3 regions of the Planifilum fimeticola genome follow, and region 2 is predicted to be linked to each of the others. Evidence: riboswitches for the same ligand, from Rfam matches in the RefSeq annotation. Region 2 holds a riboswitch; each other region holds the start of a gene.
The links. Region 2 has a riboswitch for thiamine pyrophosphate ahead of CLV97_RS06495 (thiamine phosphate synthase). Riboswitches for the same ligand answer to the same signal wherever they lie in the genome.
Positions count from the first base shown of each region.

Region 1: it holds a riboswitch for thiamine pyrophosphate, as region 2 does, so the genes downstream of both, thiC (phosphomethylpyrimidine synthase ThiC) here and CLV97_RS06495 (thiamine phosphate synthase) in region 2, are expected to answer to the same signal.
Region 3: it holds a riboswitch for thiamine pyrophosphate, as region 2 does, so the genes downstream of both, CLV97_RS01135 (MTH1187 family thiamine-binding protein) here and CLV97_RS06495 (thiamine phosphate synthase) in region 2, are expected to answer to the same signal.

Region 1 covers NZ_PVNE01000029.1:34,746-42,740, reverse strand. The annotation lists gene thiC (phosphomethylpyrimidine synthase ThiC) at 1-1,188, opposite strand, end outside; TPP riboswitch at 1,438-1,550, opposite strand; gene CLV97_RS15080 (ABC transporter ATP-binding protein) at 1,788-2,618, shown strand; gene CLV97_RS15075 (DeoR/GlpR family DNA-binding transcription regulator) at 2,791-3,597, shown strand; gene pfkB (1-phosphofructokinase) at 3,613-4,581, shown strand; gene CLV97_RS15065 (PTS fructose transporter subunit IIC) at 4,583-5,971, shown strand; gene CLV97_RS15060 (PTS sugar transporter subunit IIA) at 5,958-6,413, shown strand; gene ptsP (phosphoenolpyruvate--protein phosphotransferase) at 6,472-7,995, shown strand, end outside.
Region 2 covers NZ_PVNE01000008.1:3,094-11,088, forward strand. The annotation lists gene thiS (sulfur carrier protein ThiS) at 1-67, opposite strand, end outside; gene thiO (glycine oxidase ThiO) at 117-1,226, opposite strand; gene CLV97_RS06495 (thiamine phosphate synthase) at 1,264-1,932, opposite strand; TPP riboswitch at 1,928-2,033, opposite strand; gene CLV97_RS18925 (2Fe-2S iron-sulfur cluster-binding protein) at 2,200-2,391, opposite strand; gene CLV97_RS06500 (DedA family protein) at 2,478-3,092, opposite strand; gene CLV97_RS06505 (NADH-quinone oxidoreductase subunit D) at 3,191-4,285, opposite strand; gene CLV97_RS06510 (cysteine hydrolase family protein) at 4,323-5,057, opposite strand; gene CLV97_RS06515 (M42 family metallopeptidase) at 5,214-6,287, opposite strand; gene CLV97_RS06520 (MTH1187 family thiamine-binding protein) at 6,483-6,785, shown strand; gene CLV97_RS06525 (hypothetical protein) at 6,936-7,853, opposite strand.
Region 3 covers NZ_PVNE01000001.1:240,535-248,529, reverse strand. The annotation lists gene CLV97_RS01145 (ABC transporter substrate-binding protein) at 1-416, opposite strand, end outside; gene CLV97_RS01140 (ABC transporter permease) at 481-1,269, opposite strand; gene CLV97_RS01135 (MTH1187 family thiamine-binding protein) at 1,275-1,571, opposite strand; TPP riboswitch at 1,654-1,766, opposite strand; gene CLV97_RS01125 (hypothetical protein) at 2,033-2,845, shown strand; partial or broken gene CLV97_RS01120 (helix-turn-helix domain-containing protein) at 2,975-3,325, shown strand; gene CLV97_RS01115 (glycosyltransferase) at 3,445-5,484, opposite strand; gene CLV97_RS01110 (cell wall-binding repeat-containing protein) at 5,849-7,924, shown strand.

The DNA of each region.
Region 1 (7,995 bases), on a different contig from region 2:
ATTTTCCCGGATTTTGTGCATCGGAATGTGGCCGGGGCCCTCGACCATCACCTGCACGTCATGTTCCCAGGCGATCTTCGTCAACTCGCCGAGGGTTTTCAGTTCGGCAAACTGCGCTTCGTCGTTGGCGTCGGCGATGGAACCGGGCCTCAGCCCGTCCCCAAGGGAGACGGCGATGTCGTATGTCCGCAGGATTTCGCAGATTTCCCGGAAATGGGTATAAAGGAAATTTTCCTGGTGGTGCGCCAGACACCAGGCGGCCATGATGGACCCGCCCCGGGAGACGATTCCGGTCACCCGGTTGGCGGTCAGGGGGATGTACCGGAGCAGGACGCCGGCGTGGATGGTGAAGTAATCCACGCCCTGTTCCGCCTGTTCGATCAGGGTGTCCCGATAAACTTCCCAGGTCAGCTCCTCCGGTTTGCCGTCCACCTTTTCCAGAGCCTGATAAATGGGGACGGTCCCCACGGGCACCGGAGAGTTGCGGATGATCCACTCCCGGGTGGTGTGGATGTTTTTGCCCGTCGACAGATCCATGACGGTGTCGGCGCCCCAGAAGGTGGCCCACCGCATTTTTTCCACTTCTTCCTCGATGGAGGAGGAGACGGCGGAGTTGCCGATGTTGGCGTTGATCTTGACGAGGAAATTTTTGCCGATAATCATCGGTTCGCTTTCGGGGTGGTTGATGTTGGCCGGAATGATTGCCCGTCCCCGGGCCACCTCCTCCCGGACAAATTCGGGGCTGACGTTCTCCCGGATGGCCACGAATTCCATCTCCGGCGTGATGATCCCCCGGCGGGCGTAATGCATCTGCGTCACCGCCCGTCCCGGCTTGGCGCGGAGCGGGCGACGCTTGAGTCCGGGGTACGGTTGAGAGGGACTTACGGACTTCGAAGAATACCCGTCGTCAATCGGTTGCGGTTGCCTTCCCTCGTATTCCTCCACATCCCCGCGCATTTCGATCCACCGGCGCCGAAGGGGGGGAAGCCCCTTCCGGACATCGGTCTCCACTTCCGGGTCGGTCCAGGGACCGCTGGTGTCGTACACGCGGACCGGGGGATTTTCCCTTTCGCCGAACCGGCCGGTGGTGGGGGAAAGCCGGATTTCACGCATGGGGACGCGGATGTCCGGCCGGGACCCCTGGACGTACACCTTCTTGCTCGCCGGGAAGCTGAATTCTCTGGCCATACCTTCTCCTCCTTCTGCTTGAATGGTTTGAGCGCACACCAACGGAAGGGGCTTGAAAGCCGGATGCTCCTTCCCAGAGGGGAGAAGGCGGTCCATCGGGTTTGGTTCCGAAGGAAAAAGGGTCGATTTTTTTGTTCTTAAAAGAACGGAAACCGCGTCGTGTCCCGCGAAGCAAAGGTCAATAAAAAACCGCATACCCGCAGGGTATACGGCGGCGGAACCCGCATCTCGCCCCTGAACAGGGGGTGCGAGTCCCCTTGGCTCCATCCCTACGCTGGCATTACCCAGATCAGGTTAAACGGTCGGCGGCAGATCTCCCGCCCTCTCAGCCTGGCTTTCCCCAAGCTCCCGTTGATATGCAGTTGCTCGCTTCGAAGGTAACATATTCTCCGCGCAGGGTCAATCGGCCAAAACCTCCTCTATCGACCATAAAAAAATTGAAAGCGCGAAAAAGAGATTTAACAGTGCGAATTTTGGACAAATGCGGAGAAAGACGGCTTTATCCGATGAATCAAGAGATTGGAAAAGCCCCTTCTTTCTGTCCGGGTTTTCGGGTATGCTTAAAGATAGGTGTATCGGAATGAAAGGATGGAAATTCCTTGCGGATTGAGTGGTCTCATCTCAACAAAGTCTATACCTCCCAAAACCGTCCCCGGGCACGCCGGATCGGACTTCTCGATTTTACCGCCGCCGCGAGGAAAGGCATCACTGCGGTTCTCGGCCCCGAAGGTTCCGGGAAAAGCACGCTGTTGCAGCTGACGGCCGGACTTCTGGTTCCTGACGACGGGCGAATCACCTACCAGGTGACGGAAGGGGAGACCGTGATCTGGTCCAAGGGGCGCGCGGCCGCCGTGGGAACCTCCGCCCTGGGAAGTCTGAAATCCCGGATTACATACATCCCGCCCATGCGCCGGATGAACAAGTCCATCTCTTTAGAAAAGTATCTGTTGTACCATGCCCAGCTCGGCCAAATGCCCTACCCGAGGAGGCGCGTCGCCGAGCTGATCGCCGAATGGGGATTGGCCGCCGTCCGGCGCGTCCCCCTCTCCGCCATTCCGGGGGAGATGATGAAGCGGGTGATGCTGGTCGAGATGTTGCTCCGGGATCCTTTGATCGCGCTGTTGGACGAACCCACGGCGGGACTGGACCAATGGGGAAAAAGGCTTCTCTGGCGGGAGTTGCGCCGTCTTGCGCCTCACCGGATCATCCTGATCGCCACCCGGGATCTCCGATGGGCGGAATGCGCAGACGATCTGCTGTTGATGGAGTCGGGTTCCTGTCGCCGGTTGGGACCCAAAAAATTGTTGACCGCCAACGTGCCGGAGGGGACGGTGGCTGCTTGGTACGAAATGATGCAGACTTTTTCCAATCATCGTTCCCGTCCCCGTCGGGGGACCTTTATCGCCGATCGACGGGAAAAGGGGTACTGATCGGATCGCTTCCTCAACGCGGAAGACCCGGCTTCAAGGGGCATGAAGAAAAACATTCCGACCTTGACCATGAGTTCAACAAACCAGCACAACCCGTGCTGGTTTTTCTTTGGAAAAATAAAACCAAATGACCACGGATTCAAACAAATTTCAATTGAAACGATCATAAACAATCAAATATAATCAAAGTAGGTCATCCTGGAGGGGGGGAGGATATATTTTCGCTGAGGAACGGCAGAGGCGCATGATGGAGTACATCTACGAGCGCAAGCGAGCCACCGTGGCGGAATTGAGCGAAGTCTTCCGGGTGTCCGAAGCGACGGTTCGGCGGGATCTGAAGGAATTGGAGGAGGCCAATCGGATCCGGCGAACCCACGGGGGAGCCATTCCCCGGGAGCGGGTGGGTTTCGAACCCAGCATCCAGGAGAAAAAGGATCAGTTCGCCAAGGAAAAACAGCGCATCGCTGAAAAAGCCGTCGAACTGATCCGGGACGGGGAAACGATCCTGCTGGATTCGGGAACCACCACCCATCAACTGGCCCGAATGCTCGGCCGGTTTTCCCGTCTGACCGTCGTGACGAATTCCAACAGCATCCTTCAGGAATTGCAGGGGATGGAGCATCTGGAGCTGATCAGCACCGGCGGCATGGTGCGCCGGGGAATCGAGTCGATGGTGGGGCCGATTGCGGAACAAACCCTGGGAATGATCAAGGTGGACAAAACGTTTTTGGGAACCAACGCCCTGGACCCGGAGGAGGGAATCAGCACGCCCCACCTGTTGGAAGCCCAGGTGAAGAAAGCGATGATTCGCGCGGCGAAGGAAGTGATTCTGCTCTGCGACCGCAGCAAGATCAACCGGGTTTCCTTCGCCAAGGTGGCTCCGCTGTCCTCGGTGAATGTTCTGATCACGGACCAGAAGGCGCCCTCTGATATTCTCGAGCGGATCCAGGAACAGCATGTCCAAGTCATTCGCGCGTGAAAAGGAGTCGGCAGCATGTGCAAAATTGTAACCGTTACCCTCAATCCCGCCGTGGACAAGACGATCCACCTTCCCCGGCTCCGGCCGGGAGATCTGAACCGGGCGGGGCGAGTGCGTCGGGATCCCGGCGGAAAAGGAATCAACGTAGCCCGCGCCCTGAAGCAGTGGGGTGAAAACCCCCTGGCCATCGGATGGGCGGGAGGGTACCCCGGCCGGTGGATCCTGGAGCGGTTGGAGGAATGGGGGATTGAACATCGCTTCGTCGAATTGGAGGCGGAAACCCGAACCAACCTGAAGATCGTCGAGGAAGAGGCCGATCGGGTAACGGACATCAACGAGCCGGGAAATCCCATCGACGAGGAGGCGATCAAGCGCTTTTTGAAGGTGTACGACGCCGCGATAGAGCGGGCGGAGATCGCGGTGTTGTCCGGAAGCCTTCCTCCGGGAGTTCCGTCGGACTTTTACGGAACCTTGATCGACCGGGCCAAGCGCCGCGCGGTGAAGGTGTATCTGGACGCCGACGGGGCTGCCCTGAGCGAAGGAATCCGGCGCGGCCCCTATGCGGTCAAGCCCAATCTGGCGGAGTTGGAGAGGCATGTCGGCCGTCCCCTGAACGATGAGGACGATCGGTTTATGGCGGCGAAAGGGCTGCTGGATCGGGGGGTTCGACTGGTCGCCCTGTCGATGGGGGGCGAGGGAGCGTGGTTTTTCACCGACGGAAAGGCCATCCGGGCCCAGGCCCCCCGGGTGTCGGTCTCCAGTACGGTGGGAGCGGGGGATGCGATGGTGGCGGCGCTGGTGATGGGGCAGCTGCGGAAGTGGCCCCTGGACGAGGTGATCCGCTTTGTCGTGGCCGCCGCATCCGCCGCGGCCTCCAAAGAGGGAACCCAGTTCGCCACCCTGGAGGAAACCCGTTCACTTATGGATCAAGTGAAGTTGTCCTGTCGGTCGATGATCTCCTGCTTAGGGGAAAGGGGGCAGTGAAATGAAAAAATTGGTGGCTGTCACCGGTTGCCCGACCGGAATCGCCCATACCTACATGGCCGCGGAGTCCCTTTCGCGGGCGGCGGAGAAGCTGGGGGTCAGCATCAAGGTGGAAACCCGGGGGGCATCCGGTGTGGAAAACCGGCTGACCCAAGAGGAGATCCGGGAAGCTCACGCCGTGATCCTCTCGTCGGACGTCGATGCGGAGGAGGACCGTTTTCAGGGAAAAACCGTAATCCGCTCCTCCCTGGGGGATGCGATCAAAAACGCGGAGCGCCTGATCGAAGAAGCCCTGTCCAAGCCGTCCTCCTCCTACGAAGAACAGGTGAAGGCCGTGAAACAGGAGCGCGAGCAAAAGCGGAGCGGTCCCTACAAACATCTGATGAACGGCGTTTCCTTTATGATCCCCCTGGTGGTGGCGGGAGGGCTGATCATTGCGCTGTCCTTTACCTTCGGCATCCATGCCGCGGAGGTGGAAGGGTCCCTTGCCGCCAATTTGATGAAGATCGGCGGGGAGAGCGCCTTCGCCCTGATGGTGCCGGTTCTCGCGGGATTTATCGCCTATTCCATCGCAGACAAGGCGGGATTGGCGCCGGGGCTGGTCGGAGGAATGCTGGCGTCCAGTACCGGTTCCGGTTTTCTGGGAGGAATTGTCGCCGGATTTTTGGCGGGATATGTGGCAAAGTGGATGAAGGAGAAGATTCGTCTTCCAAAATCCCTGGAAGGATTGAAGCCGATCCTTCTGATCCCCTTTCTGGCCACCCTCATCGTGGGCCTGCTGATGATCTACGTCATCGGAGCGCCGGTAAAGGGCGTGATGGATTCCCTGACGGCATGGCTTCAATCCCTGGGCACGGCCAATGCGGCCCTGATGGGCCTTTTGCTCGGGGCGATGATGGCCTTTGATATGGGAGGACCGGTAAACAAGGCGGCTTACACCTTCGGCGTCGGCCTCTTGGGGAATGAGATCTACGGCCCGATGGCCGCGGTGATGGCCGCCGGGATGACGCCTCCCCTGGGCTTGTGGCTGGCCACCCGGATCGCCCGTCGGAAGTTCACCTGGGAGGAGCGGGAAGCCGGTAAGGCGGCGGGAATTCTCGGGTTGTCCTTTATCACGGAGGGGGCGATTCCCTTTGCGGCGGCGGATCCTTTACGGGTCATCCCCTCCATCGTCGTCGGATCCGCCGTCACCGGAGCGCTGGCGATGGGGCTCGGATGTACCCTGCGCGCTCCGCACGGCGGGATCTTCGTGTTGCCCATCCCGCACGCGGTGGGGAATCTCGCGGGCTTCCTACTGGCCATCGCCGCGGGTACGGTGGTGACGGCCCTTCTCGTCTCCCTGCTGAAGAAAAATGTTGTCGCACAGGAGGTTGGAGATGGAGATCAATGACCTGATCCGATCGGAATGGATACGGCTGGACATGGAAGGTGAATCGAGGGAGCAAGTGATTCGCGCCTTGGCCGGGATCCTGGACGGAAGCGGGATCTTGAGCGACATGGAGCAGTATCTGGCGGACGTCTTCGACAGGGAAAAGATGGGGTCGACCGCGATCGGCTTCGGTGTGGCCATTCCCCACGGCAAATCCGCGGGGGTGAAAGAGCCGGCCGTCGCCTTCGCCCGCCTGTCGCGGCCGATTCGCTGGGAACCGGAAAAGGATGAACAGGCGCGGTTGGTCTTTTTGATCGCCGTTCCCAAGGAAAAGGAAGGAAATGAACATTTGCAGATCCTGGCGGCCCTTTCCCGAAAGCTGATCGACGAATCGTTCCGTCAGCGGCTGATGGAGCTTTCTTCCCCGGAAGAAGTGGTTCAGGCGTTGCAAAACGGATCGTAACCCCGTAACATTCAGTCATGAACGTCCAAAGTACAGCGATTGAAGGGGTGTCATGAGGATGGAACATTTCAGCGGTGTGGGTGCCGCACCCGGCTTGGCCCTGGGACGCGCGGTTCACTGGAGGAAGGTTCGCCCCCGCGTCGAGGAGAGGCCGGTGGAGGAACCGGAGCAGGAGATCGCCCGCCTGGAACAGGCGGTAGAACGGACGAAGGAACAGATCGGACGGTTGCGCCAGGCGACGGTGGAGCGCATGGGAGAAGCGGAGGCGGCCATTTTCGACGCTCACCTGGCTTTCCTGGACGATCCCGCCTATGTGGGCGAGATGAAAAACCGCATCCGCGATCAGAAGAAAAACGCTGAAGCCGTATGCGCATCGGTGACGGACGAAATGCAGGCCATGCTGTCCTCCCTTCCCGATGAGTACATGCAGGCCCGCGCCGATGACATCCGGGATGTCGGCGACCGTCTGCTGCTGAACCTTTCCGGCGAGGAGCCCTTCGATCCGTCCCTGATCGAGCCGGGAAGCGTCGTGGTGGCGGAAGAGCTGGCTCCCTCCGACACGGCGCAATTTCCCGCGGGGATCGCGGCGATGGTGACGGCCAGGGGGAGCCGGACGGCCCACGCCGCCATCATGGCCCGAACCCTGGGGATTCCTGCGGTGTTGGGCTTGGGACGGACCATCGAGCAGATCCAGGAGGGAGACCTGCTCATCGTCGACGGGGAGGCGGGCCAGGTGACGCTTCGCCCCGATCCGGACACCGAGCGCAAAGCCCGCGAGCAGATCGAAGAGCAGGAAAAGCGGCGGATCGAAGCCGTGAAAAGGGCCGGCGAGGATGCCGTAACGTCGGACGGCCAGCGGATCGAAGTCTTCGCCAACATCGGCAACCTGCAGGATGTGGAGCCCGCCCTCAAGAACGGGGCGGAGGGCATCGGCCTGTTTCGCACGGAGTTTCTCTATCTGGAAAGCCGCGATTGGCCCGGCGAGGAGGAGCAATATGCGGCCTATCGCCGGGTGCTGGAGGCCTTCGGAAAGCGGCCGGTGATCATCCGCACCCTGGACATCGGCGGGGACAAGGATCTTCCCTACGCCGATTTTCCTGAGGAAGAGAATCCCTTCCTGGGCCATCGGGCGATCCGGTTCTGCCTCGATCGGCGAGACATCTTCAAGACCCAGCTCCGGGCCCTTCTCCGGGCGGGGGTGCACGGCAACCTGTGGATCATGTTCCCGATGGTGTCCAGCGTGTCGGAGGTCCGGGAAGCCAAGGCGTTGCTTGCGGAGTGCCGGGAGGAGCTGAAACGGGAAGGGATTCCCGCGGCCGAGAACATCTCCGTCGGCATCATGGTGGAAGTGCCGGCGGCGGCGGCGATCGCCGACATCCTGGCGCGGGAAGTGGATTTCATGAGCATCGGCACCAACGATCTGATTCAATACACCTTGGCCGCCGACCGGGGGAACGAACGGGTGGCCCATCTGTATGACGCCGCGCACCCCGCCGTCCTCCGCCTCATCCGGCAAACCTGTGATGCGGCCCGGAAGGCGGGCATCCCGGTCGGCATGTGCGGCGAATTGGCGGGAGATTCC
Region 2 (7,995 bases):
CCAAATGTTCCAACAGCTGGGAAACGGTGCGGACATCCCGGGGCAGATCCATCTCTTCTCCATTCACTCGGATGCGAATAACCTTCTCCCCCTTTCATGGGAAGTACCCCCTGTTTTTAAGTCGACAGGCGGTCGGGCGAAAAGGGTTTCAGATCCGGAACCTCCTCTCCTGCGATCAATTCCGCGATCCGCTGGCCGGTGATGGGACTGAGCAGTATTCCGTTGCGGAAATGACCGGTGGCGACGAAAAGGTTCCGGAATCGGCCGAACCTGCCGATATAAGGGAGTCCGTCGGGGGACCCGGGACGGATGCTGGACCAGGCACGGATAAACGTGCTGTTTGCCAATTCCGGAACCAACCGGACCGCTTCCGACGTCAGTTGTCGAATCGCGTCCATCGTCACCCATTCGGTAAAATCACCGGCCCGCTCCGTCGCTCCCACGATCACCTTGCCGTCCGCTTTGGGGACCAGGTAACATCCCTCCGCAAACAGCGTCCTTTCAAAGAGCTCTTTACGCGGATAAACCGCCAGGGATTCCCCCTTGATCGGAACGACCGGCAAACGCAACCCCAATTTCCCGGCCAGCGAAGCGCTCCACGCCCCCGCCGCCAACACCACATGCTCCGCCTGAAAGGTTCCCCGATCCGACTCCACCCTCTCGATGCGGTCCTTCCCGGCGCGAAAGGCAGTCACTTCACACCGCTCGATCAATTCGGCCCCGAGCAGTTCCGCCGCATAGGAAAAGGCCCGGGTCAATCGGGAGGAGGAGACGTGGGAATCCCCGGGAATGTAAAGGGCCCCCTCGATCTGATCGGACACCTCCGGTTCCACGCTCCGAACCCGATCCTTGTCCCACCAGTCCGCCGTCTCGCCGCGGTCCCGCTGCCAAGCTCCCCGCTTCCGAAGCATCTCGGCCTCCTCTTCATTCCAAGCGATCCGCAATATGCCCGCCCGGATCAATTCGATATCGATTCCGGTCAGACGATACAATTCCGAGGCCAAATCGGGAAACATGGATCGGCTCTTCATGCACAGCTCACTCATGGGCCCCGGCGCAGCCATCTCCACCTGGGCCCCCAACATCCCCGCGGCGGCGGACGAAGCGTGGGCGCCGATCAGGTCCCGCTCCAGAACGGTGACCCGCGCTCCCCGTTTGGCGAGATAGTACGCGATCGAGCACCCGATCACACCCCCTCCGACAACCACCACATCCCGCTCATGCAAAACATAGCCCCCCTTTTTTCTCCTCTCCGGCTATCGATCACACACGGCGATCCAGACAGGTCCTCATTTGCCGGGCCGTCCGTTCGGGTTCCGGACAGTCCATCAGGGCGGATAGGACGGCCACACCCGCACACCCCGTCTCCATCACTCGGGGGATCCGCCGCGCCGTGATCCCCCCGATAGCCAGGACAGGAACGTTGACGGCCTGAACCACGCGGGAAAGTTGTTCGAGCCCCCGCGGGTGAACGCCCGGCTTGGACAAAGTGGAAAACACATGGCCGAACATCAGGTAGTCCGCCCCCGACGCGGCCGCCCGTCCCGCGGCCTCGACGGAATGAACCGAAACTCCCACCCGATGCCGGGAACCGACGATCTCCCGCACCCGATCCACCGGCAGGCCCGCTTCCGGCAAATGGATGCCGCACCCCAGCGCCAGGGCCACATCCAACCGGTCATGAACGGCCAACTGCCCGGGACGCAGGAGCCCGCGCTCCAAAAGCCTGCTCCCCAGATGATAAATCTCCCGCGCAGACCGCCCTTTCCACCGCAGGTGGACCTGGTCCACCCAGGGACGGACCTTCTCGACAACGGCAACGATATGATCCGATGAATGATGGTCCCCGGTAACGAGGTGGAGTCTGCCTCCGATTTTCGCCTCCTCCTTTCCTGCAAAAAACCGGTATCCTGGAGGATACCGGCAACGCAAGCAACCGCCACATTCCTTACGCTGGTATGACCCAGGTCAAGTTCAAAGGGTTGGGGCGCGAACCCCTCTCAGCACCGTACGGTGCACCCCCAGTGGACTCCTTTCGCAGTCAATTTTCTATTATTTTAGCAATCTCCTGCAAAGGGCGTCAAACGCTTCAAAAGCGATTTGTCGACCCGTTGTCCGCATGATGCGACACTTCCGTCCGGGATCCGGGCCACACCCTCCGCATTTCTGAAAGATCTAAACGCGGTTGGGAACTTCTCCTCACATCGCCGCAGACGAAACGGCGACAGGCAGCCGGAAACCGGAAATGACCCGGTCCCCCGATCGGTACGACTCCTGTGCGCTAAGTGGAGGAATGTTTTCCCCTCCACCGAGAACGCGGACGATACAGTCGCCGCACCGACCGGTTGTGCAACGAAAGGGAATCAGAACCCCTGCCGCAATCGCTTCCAAAAGAGCGGCGTCCCCTCCTTCACCTTGAAACGGTACTTTCCCCGCGGCATGATGAAGGTTACGGTTGCTTCCCGCATATCCGCCTCCTACTTGGGACCAGAGCCTGCCCGATTTTGATTCATCGCCCACCAGTACCAAGCCGCAAAACCCGCTGCTAAAATCAAGACAAGGAAAACCACCGGCCCCAGGCGATGAAGGAAATGAAATACCAGTTCCCAGCTGGAACCCAACGCATACCCCAACCCGATGAAGGTGGCGCACCAGACCACCGCCCCGCAGTATGCGTACATGCCGAACCGGGTGTAAGAGAGTTTGGATATGCCGGCCAAATATGCGGTCAAATGGCGGACTCCCGGGATAAAATAGCCGAAAAACAACACCCAATTGCCGTACTTCCGGAACAGAAACTGGGTGATCCGGAGTCTTCTCCGCGTGATGAAGAGCTTGCTTCCGTATCGCTTCAGGAGGGGGTAGCCGAAACGCGTTCCCAATACGTAGCTCAGGGTGATCCCGCCGATCGAGCCGGTAAGGGCGCTGATATAAGTCAGATACAGATTCAATTGCCCTTCCGACGAAAGATAGCCGATAAAAGTCATAAAGATCTCGTCGGGAAGGGGAATGCCGGCAATCCCCAGGATTAGGAAGAGGATGATCCCGATATATCCGTACTGTGACAAAAACTCGGCCAATGTTTGTTCCATTCATTTAACCCCGTTTTTTGATTCGATTCGATGACCATTCCGCCGCTTGTGAAAAGCGGTTCCAGTCTCATAAAGGGGACGGGAACCGCTTTCGTTTCTCAACCGTCAACGTCACCGAGCACAATATCCACCGCACCGAGGATGGCGATCAAATTGGCGATGTTTTCCCCCTCCAACAGCTGGGGCAAAATCTGCAGGTTGTGGAAGGACGGCCGGCGCCAATGAATCCGCCAGGGAGAAGCTTTCCCTTTGCTGATCAGGTGAACGCCCAGTTCTCCCCGGGGGTTTTCCACCGCCGTATACACTTCTCCCTCCGGCGGACGGATCAGCCTCGGCACCTTGGCCATGATCGGCCCTTCGGGAATTTGTTCCACCGCCTGTTCAATGATCCGCAGAGATTGGCGGATTTCCTCCATCCGAATCTGGAAGCGATCGTAACAATCCCCCTCGGTGGAAATGGGGACGTCAAAATCAAACCGGTCATAGATCGAATAGGGCTGATCCTTTCTCAGATCCCGTTGAATCCCCGTGCATCGGAGACATGGACCGGACAGCCCGTACCGGACGGCGGTTTTCGCATCGTATTTGCCAACCCCCTTGGTCCGGTTGACAAAGATTTCGTTGCCCGCCACCAGATCAAGATATTCTTCATGGCGCTCCCGCAGGTAGGAAACCAGGTTGCGCACCTTGTCGAGCCAGCCCTCGGGAGCATCCCATTTGACGCCTCCCACCCTCATGTAATTGTATGTGAGGCGGGCGCCGGATATTTCGTTGAACAGATCAATGATCTTCTCCCGATCCTGGAAGGCATACAAGAAGGGACTCATCGCCCCGATATCCAGAAGATAAGTGCCGAACCAGACCAGATGGCTGGCGATCCGGTTCAGTTCCATTACGATGACCCTCAAATATTCGGCGCGTTCGGGAATCTCCAGCTCCATCAGGGTTTCAACGGCGTGGACCACGGCGTAATTGTTGATCATCGCCGACAGGTAGTCCATCCGGTCCGTATAGGGGATGATCTGCGTATAGTTCAGGTTTTCCGCCAGTTTTTCCGTTCCCCGGTGCAGGTATCCGATCACCGGAGTGGCCTCGCGGATGATCTCCCCGTCAATCTTGAGCAAGATCCGGAACACACCGTGAGTGCTGGGGTGTTGGGGTCCCACATTGAGGAGCATCTCTTCGGTCCGCATCCAAACACCATCCTTCGTCGATTTCCAAAGCCGTGTTCTACCGGTCTTCCACCGTTCGGACGACCTCGATACCGTTGATCATCATGTGGTAGGCAAACAGCAGGTCCATCACATCCCCGTCGTGGGCAGGCGCTCCCGTTTTCTCGGAAACCTCCACCGGTACGTCGTAGGTTCGGACGTGCTCCAGGGGAACGATCACCCGGACCCGGGCGTTGTGCTCGTTGGCCAGAAGGCGAATGCCCATGGCGTTTTGGTAGATGCACAGATCCGTACAATCCCCCACGACGACAAAGGTAACCGGCCCTTCGGCAAAGCGCTTCTCGAGATACTCGTAGAAGCGCTCCCCTCCCTCGTCCCTGCCAAACAGACCGTTGGTCGCATTTTTGCGGAACACCCGAACACCGCCCCGCTCGAGGAGCGGCTGAAGTTCATCCACTACTTCCGCTTCGGCCGTGCCTCGGACGCAATGCGGGGGAAAGGCGGAAAATTCCACGGCATCCTCCGGATGGGCGTCGTTGAGGAAAACCAGGTTTCCGTCGGGCGTTCCCCTCTTCAACAAGGCCTCGGCCAAATCCTTGACCGGCGCGACCATCCCGGCAACCCGTTCACTGGCCAAGGGCCCTTTTTCGCAGAAACCCTTTAATATATCCACGAACACCAAGACAACCCGCTCGGGGCCGCCGGATTGATCGATCAGCGATGAAACCGTTTCTGCCGGCAAGGCGGCCAGCTGCTTTTCCACATGATTGAAGAACCGCTCCCTTCGCTTCATCGCTTCCTCCCCCTCTTGGAAACCCGGCACCCTTAGAGAACCGGCCGAAACCTTCGTTGCTATTATAATATGTCTTCAAAGAAAAAGAAAGGAGCCACCCGGCTCCTTTCCCGGTAAACTCGCGGCGCTTCACCGCGTCCCGCACCGTTTCCGCCGTCATCCCCCTTCGGCATACCGGACCAGGTTTTCCACGGCCTGACGGTCCATCCGCCGGATCACCTCCACCAAGAGCCTCACCGCCTGATCGACATCGCTTTTGGAGACCATGGAAACATGGCTGTGAATGTAGCGGGCGGCGACCCCCACCACGAGGGAAGGAACCCCCCTCCGAAACAGGTGGATCTTGCCCGCATCGGTCCCGCCACCGGGCGTCGTGTCCGCCTGAATCGGGATATTCAGGTCTTCCGCGATCTCCATCACCCGGTCACGAAGGCGCAGATGGGGGATCATCGTGGCATCGAGAAAGGTGATGAGCGGTCCGCCGCCGAGGCGCGGTTTGCTGCCTCCCTCGCTGCCCGGACCGTCTTCGGCGATCCCCACGTCGAGTACAAAGGCGATGTCCGGCTCCACTGCGTGGGGTGACGTGGTCGCTCCCCGCAGGCCCACTTCCTCCTGAACCGTCGCCCCTGCAATCACCGTGTTGGGATGATCCGCTTTCCCCAGTTCTTTCAGGACCTGAAGCGCCATGTAACAACCGACCCGGTTGTCCAGGGCTTTCGCCAGAATGGTGTCCCCGTCCGGAAGAATTTCAAAGGGACAGACGGGCACGATCGGATCGCCGACGCGGACTCCCCATTCCTTGACCTGCTCGTCGCTTTTCGCCCCGATGTCTACGAACATCTCCCGGATGGGATATACTTTATTCCTCTCCTCCGCCGTCAGGATATGGGGCGGTTTGGAACCGATCACCCCGGTGAAGGTCCGCTTTTCCGTCACCACGGACACCCGCTGGGACAAAAGCACCTGGTCCCACCAGCCGCCCAGCGTGGCAAACCGCAGATATCCGTTCTTCGTGATCTCCTTCACCATAAATCCGACCTCATCCATGTGGCCGGCCAACAGGATGCGGGGTGAGGACGCCGTTCCCTCCTTTTCCCCGAAGATGCTGCCGATGCGATCCGTCACGATTTTCGCGGTCGTCCGCTTCAGTTCCCGCATCATGATGTGCCGCACTTCCCATTCGTAGCCGGAAACCCCCCAGGCAAGGGTCAGTTCCTTGAGCAGTTCCATATCGGACATCGTCTCACCCACCTGTGAAAAAACTCTGCCCCAGACCTAGTATGGGTGACTTGGGGCGGCTTCATGAGGGTCCGTCCGTTTTCTTCATACAAAAAAATCGACCCCGGCAGCCCGGATGTCGACCCGTGAATCCTTACATATTTCGATTCATATCCATTCAAACTACGGGAGAAAGGAGGGGAAGCCATGCCTTTGATGGAAATCAGCATCGTCCCCGTAGGGACGAAAACATCCAGTTTCAGCAACGCGATCAAGGAAGTGTGCCGCGTCATCGATCAGCGCGGGCTCAACTACCAGGTGACGCCCACGGCCACGGTGATTGAAGGAGATATCGATCAATTGATGAACGTGGCGGCTGAAATCCACCGAACATCGCTCCAAAGCGGGGCGGATCGGGTGATCACCCAGATCACCATCGATGATCGGCTCGACCAGCCGATGGATCTTCATTCGCAGGTGGCCAAGGTTCAACCTTCCTCCGTCCAATGAGGTCCCGATCGCCGGCCCGCCGTCGGGGATCGGCCGTGCACTGAGCCATTCCTTCTGCTGCTTCAGGGCCGCGGAAACATCCGGGGCCCGATTGCCTTGGATTCGGTAAAATCCCCCGCCCTCACAAGCCCCGTCATCGTCGCCCCCTGCTCAGATCACCCGGCTACCGGTAAGGAGAGATTCTTCTTCCGCATCCTCGGGAAAAAGCTCCTCCCTCATCTCCACATACGCGAGGATCAGGGTGCCCAAGTAGAGCGTTACGGGAAAAGCGTGAAAGGTGAAGATCATCAACAGGCCGAAGAAAGAACCCACCATCGTCGCGATGATCCCGTTTTGAAAAAACTGCAGAACCAGCCACGGAAAAGCGGAGATGAACCCGAGCAGGACAACGCCCAAAACTGCGGACATCAAGGCGTTGAGCAGGGTGAAAACCGTTTTCGCGGGCCACTTCCAAAGGAGGCGGAACGCGTAGCCCAGGGTTCGGACAATCCCCGTCCGTTCCACCAACATCACCATCGGTGCGAAGGAAAAATAGGCAAGGAGATAGAGACCGACCAGTCCCCCCATCCCCCAAAGCGCGATCCGATAGACATTGCGGGACTCCACCAGGGTATCCAGCCGCAGGAATAACCAACCGAGCGACAGAGCCGTCCCGATCAGAATCAGGACCAGCCCGAACACCCGGATGAGATAACGGAAACCGAAGGAGAAAAAGTCCCCGAAGGACAGGCGATCCTCCACGGCTGCCTGCCGGATCAGCCCCATCATGCCCGTGACCGAGAAGAGGATAATACCGGCAAAAAAAAGGGCCATCGTCGCTAGAAGGAATGCCGTCCTCGGCGAGGCTCCCAGGATATCCGACCGGATCTGGCCAAGCAGGCTTTCGGGATGATCCGGAAAATAGACGGCGGCAAATACCTTATGTACCATTTCCGGAGAAGGAGTCACAATCAACCAGACGGCGATGAGTCCCATTGCCCAAAGCACCGCAAGAAACCCTTCCCCCAATGAGGCGAACAGCCAAATCTTCCCCCCGTGCCGATTGATCAGCTGCAAGGCATCCTTCAACGGAAATCCCCCCTCGATGTAAAAAACGGCGTTTCTCCCGAAAGAGGTTCCTCGATCCGACCGGAAAGGTCTCTCGATTGGCAAAAATGAAAATCCTCCGGACGCACCGGTCTCCGGCGGATTCCGCTGTATCCATTTCTCC
Region 3 (7,995 bases), on a different contig from region 2:
ACGAAATCCTTGGGCGAGCGGATCTTTTTCTCCTTGGGGGCGGCGAATCCCGAGGTGTTGTGCTGGAGGACGGCCGCGACCGACACGACGGGAACTCCCTGGGCCCGGGCCTGGGTCACATATTCCTGGGAGCTGATGCCGAAGGGAGCCTTGCCGGCACCCACCAGTTCGTTGGCCGAGGTTTCACCCGGGGTGACGATCTCCACTTCCAGTCCCTCTTCGGCAAAATAGCCCTTGTTCTGGGCGACGTACAGGCCCGTGTGGTTCGTGTTGGGCAGCCAGTCCAGCATGATGGTGACTTTCTTTTTGCCTTCGGACGAGGTATTGTCGTCGGACGGCCGGCCGCACGCCGACAGGACCAACGTGAGAACCAGCAGAAGAATGGATGCGATGCGGATGCTTTTCCATCGTTTCATCGGTGAATAGCGCGCTTTTCGGCAGTAGAGCCGGAGAAGCCGCTTTTCCCCCCTTTTGCAGAAGTTATTTCGACGGTTCCTTGTCCCGGCTTTGTTTCCAGGGAACCGCCATCCGTTCCAACAGGCGGATCAGGAAAAACAGGAGCCAGGTCCAGAACGTGATGGCCAAGATGGCCACGAAGACCCGGTCCGCGGCGAAGGAGTGCTGCGCCCGGACCAGAAAGACGCCCAGGCCGACATTGGCCCCCAGCCACTCGGCGATCACCGCCCCGAGGACGCTGTAGGTGGCGGCGATTTTCATCCCCGAAAAAAAGGCGGGCAGGGCGTGAGGGAAGCGGACCATGCGGAAGATCTGCCAGGAATTGGCCCCCATGGACCGGAGCAGACGAACCATGTCCGGATCCGCCGAGCGAAGCCCGTCCGCCGTGCTGACGACCACCGGGAAAAAGGTGACCAGGGCGACGATCAAGACCTTGGGCAGCAGGTCGTAACCGAACCAGAGGATGAAAAGCGGAGCGACGGCGATGATCGGCACGGTCTGGGTACCGACCAGGAGAGGATAAAGGGCCCTCTTCAGCCAAGGGGAGAGCTCCATCACCATCGCCAGCAGCCACCCGGCGGCGATTCCCGCCGCAAAGCCGAGGGCCGCCTCCTTCAGCGTCGGCCCCGTGTGGCGAAGGACGAGGGGCATGTCCGCCGCCAGGGTGCGCAGGATGTCGCTCGGGGCGGGAAGGAGCCATTTTTCCACGCCGGTGAGCCGGACGCCTCCCTCCCACAGGGCCAGCAGGAAAAGGAGAATCGATACCGGCGGTCCGACCGTGCGAAGATGCTTTTGCCACTGACGGATTTGCAAGCCGGTCACCCCTTCCGGTATTTGCCCACTTTTTCATCCCAGTTGAGCCCGGAGGGTTTGTAGTCGATTTTGACGATGCTGATCACTCGATCGCTGCCCGCAGCGATCACCGCTTCCTGGGCCCGCTTCACCACGTCCATCAACACGTCGTAGTCTCCCTCCATCGTCGTCTCCAGGGGGCCCACCTCGTAGCGGACGCCCGATTCCCGGATCACATCGATCGCCTTGTCCACCAAGGCGTAAATTTCTTCGTCGGTTTTTCCCCGGGGCAAGATCTGCAAACTGACGTTGGCATTCGCCATTGGATCACCTCCCGTGCCGTAAAAAAGCCGATCCGGAACCGGATCGGCTTGAGTGCACATGCGCTCTCCACCCGTCAAAACGGATGGACGACGACAAATTCCCTGCGCTGGCATTATCCAGATCAGGTTCGTCGGGTCGGTGCCGATCCGGGCACCCTCTCAGCCGGGCTTCCCCCAGCTCCCCGCTGTATATGCGGTTTCAGCTACAACATACCACATGTCCCGAGGGTTGACAATGCGTGCGCGCATGGGGATTTTTCCCGTAACTGTCCGAAACGTCCGTCTCTACCGTCTCCCTCGAATCCTGGGGATGCGGATTGCCGTCCATTTTTCGCGGGAAATCTGGATGAACGCATTTTGCGTCATCTTCCTCCGGTCCAAGCCGACGTTTTGGGATATTTTTCCCCGAGGGGGGAACCATAATTAACCAGACGCGGCAAAGCTAAAAGGAGGGAACTTGCGTGATCCATCGGCAAGGGTTGATCGGAGCGGCGGCGGTGTTGGTGGCGCTGGCGGGGGCTGTGTTAAGCGTCGAAACCTGGGCGGCGAAGGATACGGGGGGAGCTGCCGCATATCGTGAAACCCGTCAGGTTCAACCCCTTTCCACCCGTCCCCCCTCCGGGGAAGCGAAGCGGGACATGGAGGAGCGGATTGCGGGGTATCTGGGAATCCCCCGCGATGAGGTGGAGGCGTTGATCGACGAAGGCGTGAAGCGCTGCGACCTGTACCCCGCCGCGGTGATCGCCAAGCTGAGCGATCGGGATCTGCGATCGGTGCTGAAGGCGAAGGCGGAGAAAAAGACATGGCATACCGTGGCAAAGGATCTGGGCGTGGATGAGAGGAAATTCCGGAGCGAGATGCATCGCATCCTTCCTGCGGCGGCGAGAAAAGCCGTCTGGCTGGACCACCATCCGGAGGTGGTCTCCAGGAGTATCGCCGAGTATTTGGAGATGGACGAGAAGAAACTGGCGGCGATGATCAAAAAGGAAAAAGTGCGTCCCCGGGAATGGTTGAAAGCGGCCGTTCTGTCCAAAATCAGCGGCAAGCCGCTGGGGAAGGTGATGGCCATGAAGAAAAAGGGCAGCTGGTTGGAGGTGGCCACCGCCTTGGGCGTGTCCCGTGAGGAAGTCCGTACGGAGATGCAGCGGTTGAGGAAAATCCTGAAGAAACACGCCGAGCGGTGGGATGAAGAGCACAGGGAAACAGGGAGAGAAGCGGGGCAGATGCGGTCAAATTTGCTGAGTGAACCCCTTTTGGTTCGGGTGCCGGCGTAGCGGCACCTGTTTTTGTTGCCGGTATGTGTGTTTGAAGGGGAGCGGGCGCAGCAGGTGGTATTCCATATCCTGGTTTTGGCTAAAATTGGCAACAAGAGGATCGGAACGTAAGTTCGGATAATCCCGGGGATGGAGGTAGCAATCTTGACAATCCGTCATTCGGAGGCTGACCGGGTGGTAGACGAAGTGAGCGCATATATTCATCAACATATCCGGGAGCCGATCACCCTTCACCGATTGGCCCGGCATGCGGGATACAGCCCTTTTCATTTCACGCGAATCTTCAAGAATCGAACGGGGCTCACTCCGATGTATTACGTCTCTTCCGTACGCCTGCAAAGGGCGAAGGATTTGTTGTTGCACACCCGGCTGACTGTTCGCGACATCGCGCTGGAGATCGGACATCAAAGCCTCGGAACATTTACCACGCGGTTTACCGAACGGGTGGGCGTGACCCCGGCCCAATTTCGGAAAACAGCATCCATGATCCCCCGATCCTGATCTCTCTCCCTCTGTTGATGGCGAACTTCCTCAATCGGTTCCAAAAGAATGCACCGGGTGATCTTTCCCCGGTGCATCCCTTTTCGTTGCCGTTTTGTTCAGTTCGGCCTTATGGGCGGGATGTTCTCCAATATCCGATGTTTCCACCTTGTCAATTTCTCCCGGAAATTCGGTTTTGACGTGCGTGGCTTCGCTTCGATGCTGATATTTCCGTGGATTGTGGCATAGGGCTTCAGGAGGACATTTGAGATCTTTCTGCGTTCCGGCAGGGATACCGTCCCCTTGGGGATTCGGATAAAATGGTGCTGGTTCCGAATGGAACAGCTCACGTACATGTCCCACGTTCCTTCCCTGGTGAAGGGATGTACGGAGAATTCGCCCCGAAAGGAGAAGGTGTTTGCGTTTAGCCGCTCCGTTGACAGCGGGAAGTATTCATCCACCAGCACCGACCGTTCCCGAATATACAAGGACAAGGAAGGTTCTTCCCGAAGATCCTGTTTAAAGGTCAGGGACCCGGCAATATGGATGTCGCTGGGACCGTTCCATTCCATTTGGTCGACAGTGCAAATCGGTTTCTTCACCCGGACCCTTTGCTCGCTCTGCCTGAGAGCCGATTCGTAGACTTGCATCCATTCATCCACATATCGTTCTTCACTGAGGATCTCCGGGGTTTTCCTGGCCTCCTGCCCCAGGGCTTCTCTCAGTTCCGGTTCGGTGAACAGTTTTACCATGGCATCGGCCAACTCGCCGATATCGTGGGGTTTCACCAGAAGCCCGTCCACTCCGTTGCGAATCATCGCCCTGGGACCGTAATTCACTTCGTAAGCGATCACGGGGGTGCCGACCATCTTGCTCTCGATGATGGTGAGCGGAAAGGCCTCCTCGGAGGAGGGCAATACGGAAAAGGCCGCCCTTGAAAACACACCGATGGCGTCTTGCGTGATGCCGCAAACTTTGACGTGTTGCTCCAGTTCCAAATCCCGGATCAGCTTTTGATAGTTTTTTTCCTCTGCTCCATAACCCCAAATTTCCAATTTTGCTTGCGGAACCTTTTTCACAACCCGTTTGAAAGCCCGAATGGCGTGATCCACGTTTTTCAGCTCAACAAATCTTCCCACGTAAACGCAGGTGAAAGGATCCCTCTCCACGTCCGGCCTCGGTTGAATCCTGGGGGCGCAATGGGGAACGACGTGGAAGGTGGATCGAGGGCCGAATTGCCGCTCGACATCTTTTTTCTGTAGATCGGTGGTAAAGACGACGGCATCAAACTGATCCGCTTTTTCCAAAACCGTTCCGTGGACCTCTTTTAACGGCGCGCCGTAGGTGTAGGGTTTTTGCAGATGAAGGGAGTGAAACATCTTGACTTTGACGACATGGGGATGGTCCACCTTGAGAAGAATATAATCCGTATTTTTCTTCGAAACATCCGTTTGAAAGATCGCCTTCGGATGCCGATCGGCGATTTTGTGAAGCCAATGGAGCTTCAACGTCCGGACGTTCGGGAAGGTGTTGATGAGGGTCCCGTCCCGGTCGAACCAGTCCACCTGAATGCACTTTTTGGTTTTCGGGTTGTACCGGTACTCCAGAAAGCATCGTCCCGTCTCGTCCAGGAACCGCTTTTGTCGGGGATTGGCGGTATCCCGGTCATACTCAACGATCTGCCTGACGCGCCCTTTCATGTCGAAGTGTTCGCGGCGGACGAGAACCCGGTTTTCATCGAAGTGGTCGGTGAAGTTCAACCGCCCGTCGTCATCGTACTCTTTATATTTGACGAGCGTGCCGTTCCGATATAGGCGGTAACCGTTTGTCTCCGGGACGCGTTCAAGATCAAACCCTTCTTCTTCCGGGGGATGATCGATCCTTGGCGCATCGTCCGCCGTGACGGTTTGAAAATCGTCGTTTGTCTTGTGGGACAGGTATTCAAACATGTTGAGAATGGGGATCTCGGGATGGAGGAGGTTTAAGCGGATCATTTCGCTGCGAATAAAGTCATAGTCGGGATCGAAGTTCAGGGTGAGAATATATATTTGACAATTTCTTTTTTCGCGAAGAAGCTTGGCTCTGGCGAGCACGTTGCGGGTCCCCCCGCCTCGAATGTGGCTGATGGAGTTGAAGAGATAAAAAATCGGCTCCTTCATGTGAACTCACCCTAACATAGGGGAATTGACGCGATACGATTTTACCACATTATAGTAGGTTCGTGTGAAATCGATATATTCACACTAATAAGAAATCATTTTGATAAAAAAATTAGCACACCTTTTTCGTAAAATGATGTAAAATATTCCTGTCCTCGTTTGTGATGGACAAAATCGTTTGTTTTTCAGGGGGGTGGCCGCCAAGAAGCGATCCCATCCAGTTGTTGCGGTCTGAACTGAATCGTCAAGGGGGTTCAACATGTTTCGTCGGGGTTTGTGGACAAAATTCATTTTTTTGGGAACAATGCTTTCCTTCGCCCTTTTTGTGCCGGCATTCCCGTCTTCCTGGGCGAAGAATCCCGCCGTGAAAATCTTGGCCGAGGAGGTTCGGCACGAGCAGCCGGATGAGTTTGCCCAAGGAGATCTTGAGAACTTGGCAGTCCGTGCCGAGGGAAAACAAGCGGAACTGTCGGTGGAGTCGGGGAAAACGTCGGGGGTTTACGTTTCGCCGGTCATCAAATCCCGCATCGTTTTCACCGATGTCGGTGTCCATTGGAAGGACCGTTCCTCCTTCAAAAAGTGGGGAAAGCCCAACGAGTTGATCGAAATCGCGATTCGCACTTCCCGGGACGGCAAGACGTGGTCTTCCTGGAAAGTGGTCGAAGTCGATGAAATCGAAGGGCCGGACCACCGGAAAAGCGAGGAAACCTTCTCGAAACTGATCTACGGGGATCGGGGAAGGTACATCCAATACCGCATTGAAATGGATACCGACGGATCGAAAAAGCCGCGAATCCGAGATTTCAAGCTGACGCTGATCAACTCGGAAGACGGCGGCAAGGTGGAGACGATGACTTCTTTGGCCGACATTCTCTTCAAGAGGGCAAAGGCGGCCTTCCTGGATAAACCCGAAGTGGTCAGCCGTGCCGAGTGGGGAGCGGATGAATCGCTTCGCTACAATTCGGACGGTACGGAAAAGTGGCCGCGGGAGTATGATCAAGTCACCCATCTCGTCGTCCACCACACCGACACGCCTGTGAACGATCCCGATCCGGCCGCCCGCGTCCGTTCCATCTACTATTACCACACGGTGACGCGGAATTACGGCGACATCGGCTATAATGCGATCATCGGCAGCGATGGGCGGATCTACGAGGGGCGCAAGGGAGAGGACGGCGATGTGCTGACGCCGGGAGTGGTTGGCGCACACGCTTACTCGTTTAACTACGGCTCCTTCGGGGTTGCCGTGATGGGCACCTACGAGTCGACCGCCTTGCCCGACTCCCTGCGCGAGAAATTGATTCAATTGCTGGCTTACCAGGCCGATCTTCACGGGATCGATCCCCTGGGCAAGGCCGACTTTGTCCGGGATTACGAATACAATGATCCCAATGTGCCTCCGGTGGATAAAAACGTCCCCACCCTATTGGGACACGGCAATCTTCCCCGGGCCAGCACGCAATGTCCGGGCGATTACATTGTCAATCATCTGACCGGCCTTCGCTCGGACGTCGGCGCGGCGATGAGGATGAAGCGGCTCGACGGCCGCAACCGCTATGAAGTGTCCGTCGCCATCAGCAAGGAGATCGGGACATCGGCCGCCTCCGACACGGTGGTGCTCGCCCGCGGAGATATGTTTACGGATGCCCTGTCGGGAGGCCCGTTGGCGCATGCCAACCACGCACCGATCCTGTTGACCACCACGGACAAGCTGCAGGCTTCGGTCAAGGAGGAAATCAAGCGGCGCCGGCCGAAGAAGGCGATCATCCTGGGGGGTACCCTGTCCGTGTCCACCTATGTGGAGGAAGAGCTGCGGTCACTCGGCGTCCAGACCATCAAGCGGATCGACGGCCGCAACCGGTATGCGGTGTCTGCGGGGGTGGCCGAACAGTTGGCGGGGGTCCGCACAACGGACACGGCCTTTGTGGTAAGCGGTCAGACGTATCCGGATGCCCTCTCGGCATCCAGCATCGCCGCCCAGAAAGGATCCCCCATCTTGATGGTGACGACCGATTCGGTGCCTTCTTCGATCGAATCCTTCATAAAAGGGCATCCCGAGATCAAGAAATTTATTATCGTGGGCGGTCCGCTCACCGTTTCCGACAATGTGAAGTCCCAGCTGTCCAAATATGGAACGGTGACCCGGATCAGCGGTTCGAACCGCTATGATGTGAATGTCAATGTGGTGAAGCACTTCAACATGAGCCTCAATACGGTGGTGTTCGCCCGCGGAGATATGTTTACGGATGCCCTTTCGGGAGGTCCGTTGGCCGCCCTGTCCAAGGGTCCGCTCCTCCTGACCAAACCCGAGGAGCTGCATCCCAAGGTGAATGACCTTTTGAAGGAACGCCCCGGAGAGATGAAGCGGGCTTATCTCCTCGGAGGCACCAAATCGATCTCGACCAAGACGGAAAAACAGATTCGCAACTATTTGAAGTAACACCGGGATACCGGCTGGAACGGCCTGAATATCCCATTTAACGGCTTCTGTATTCTACAGAGGCCGTTTCC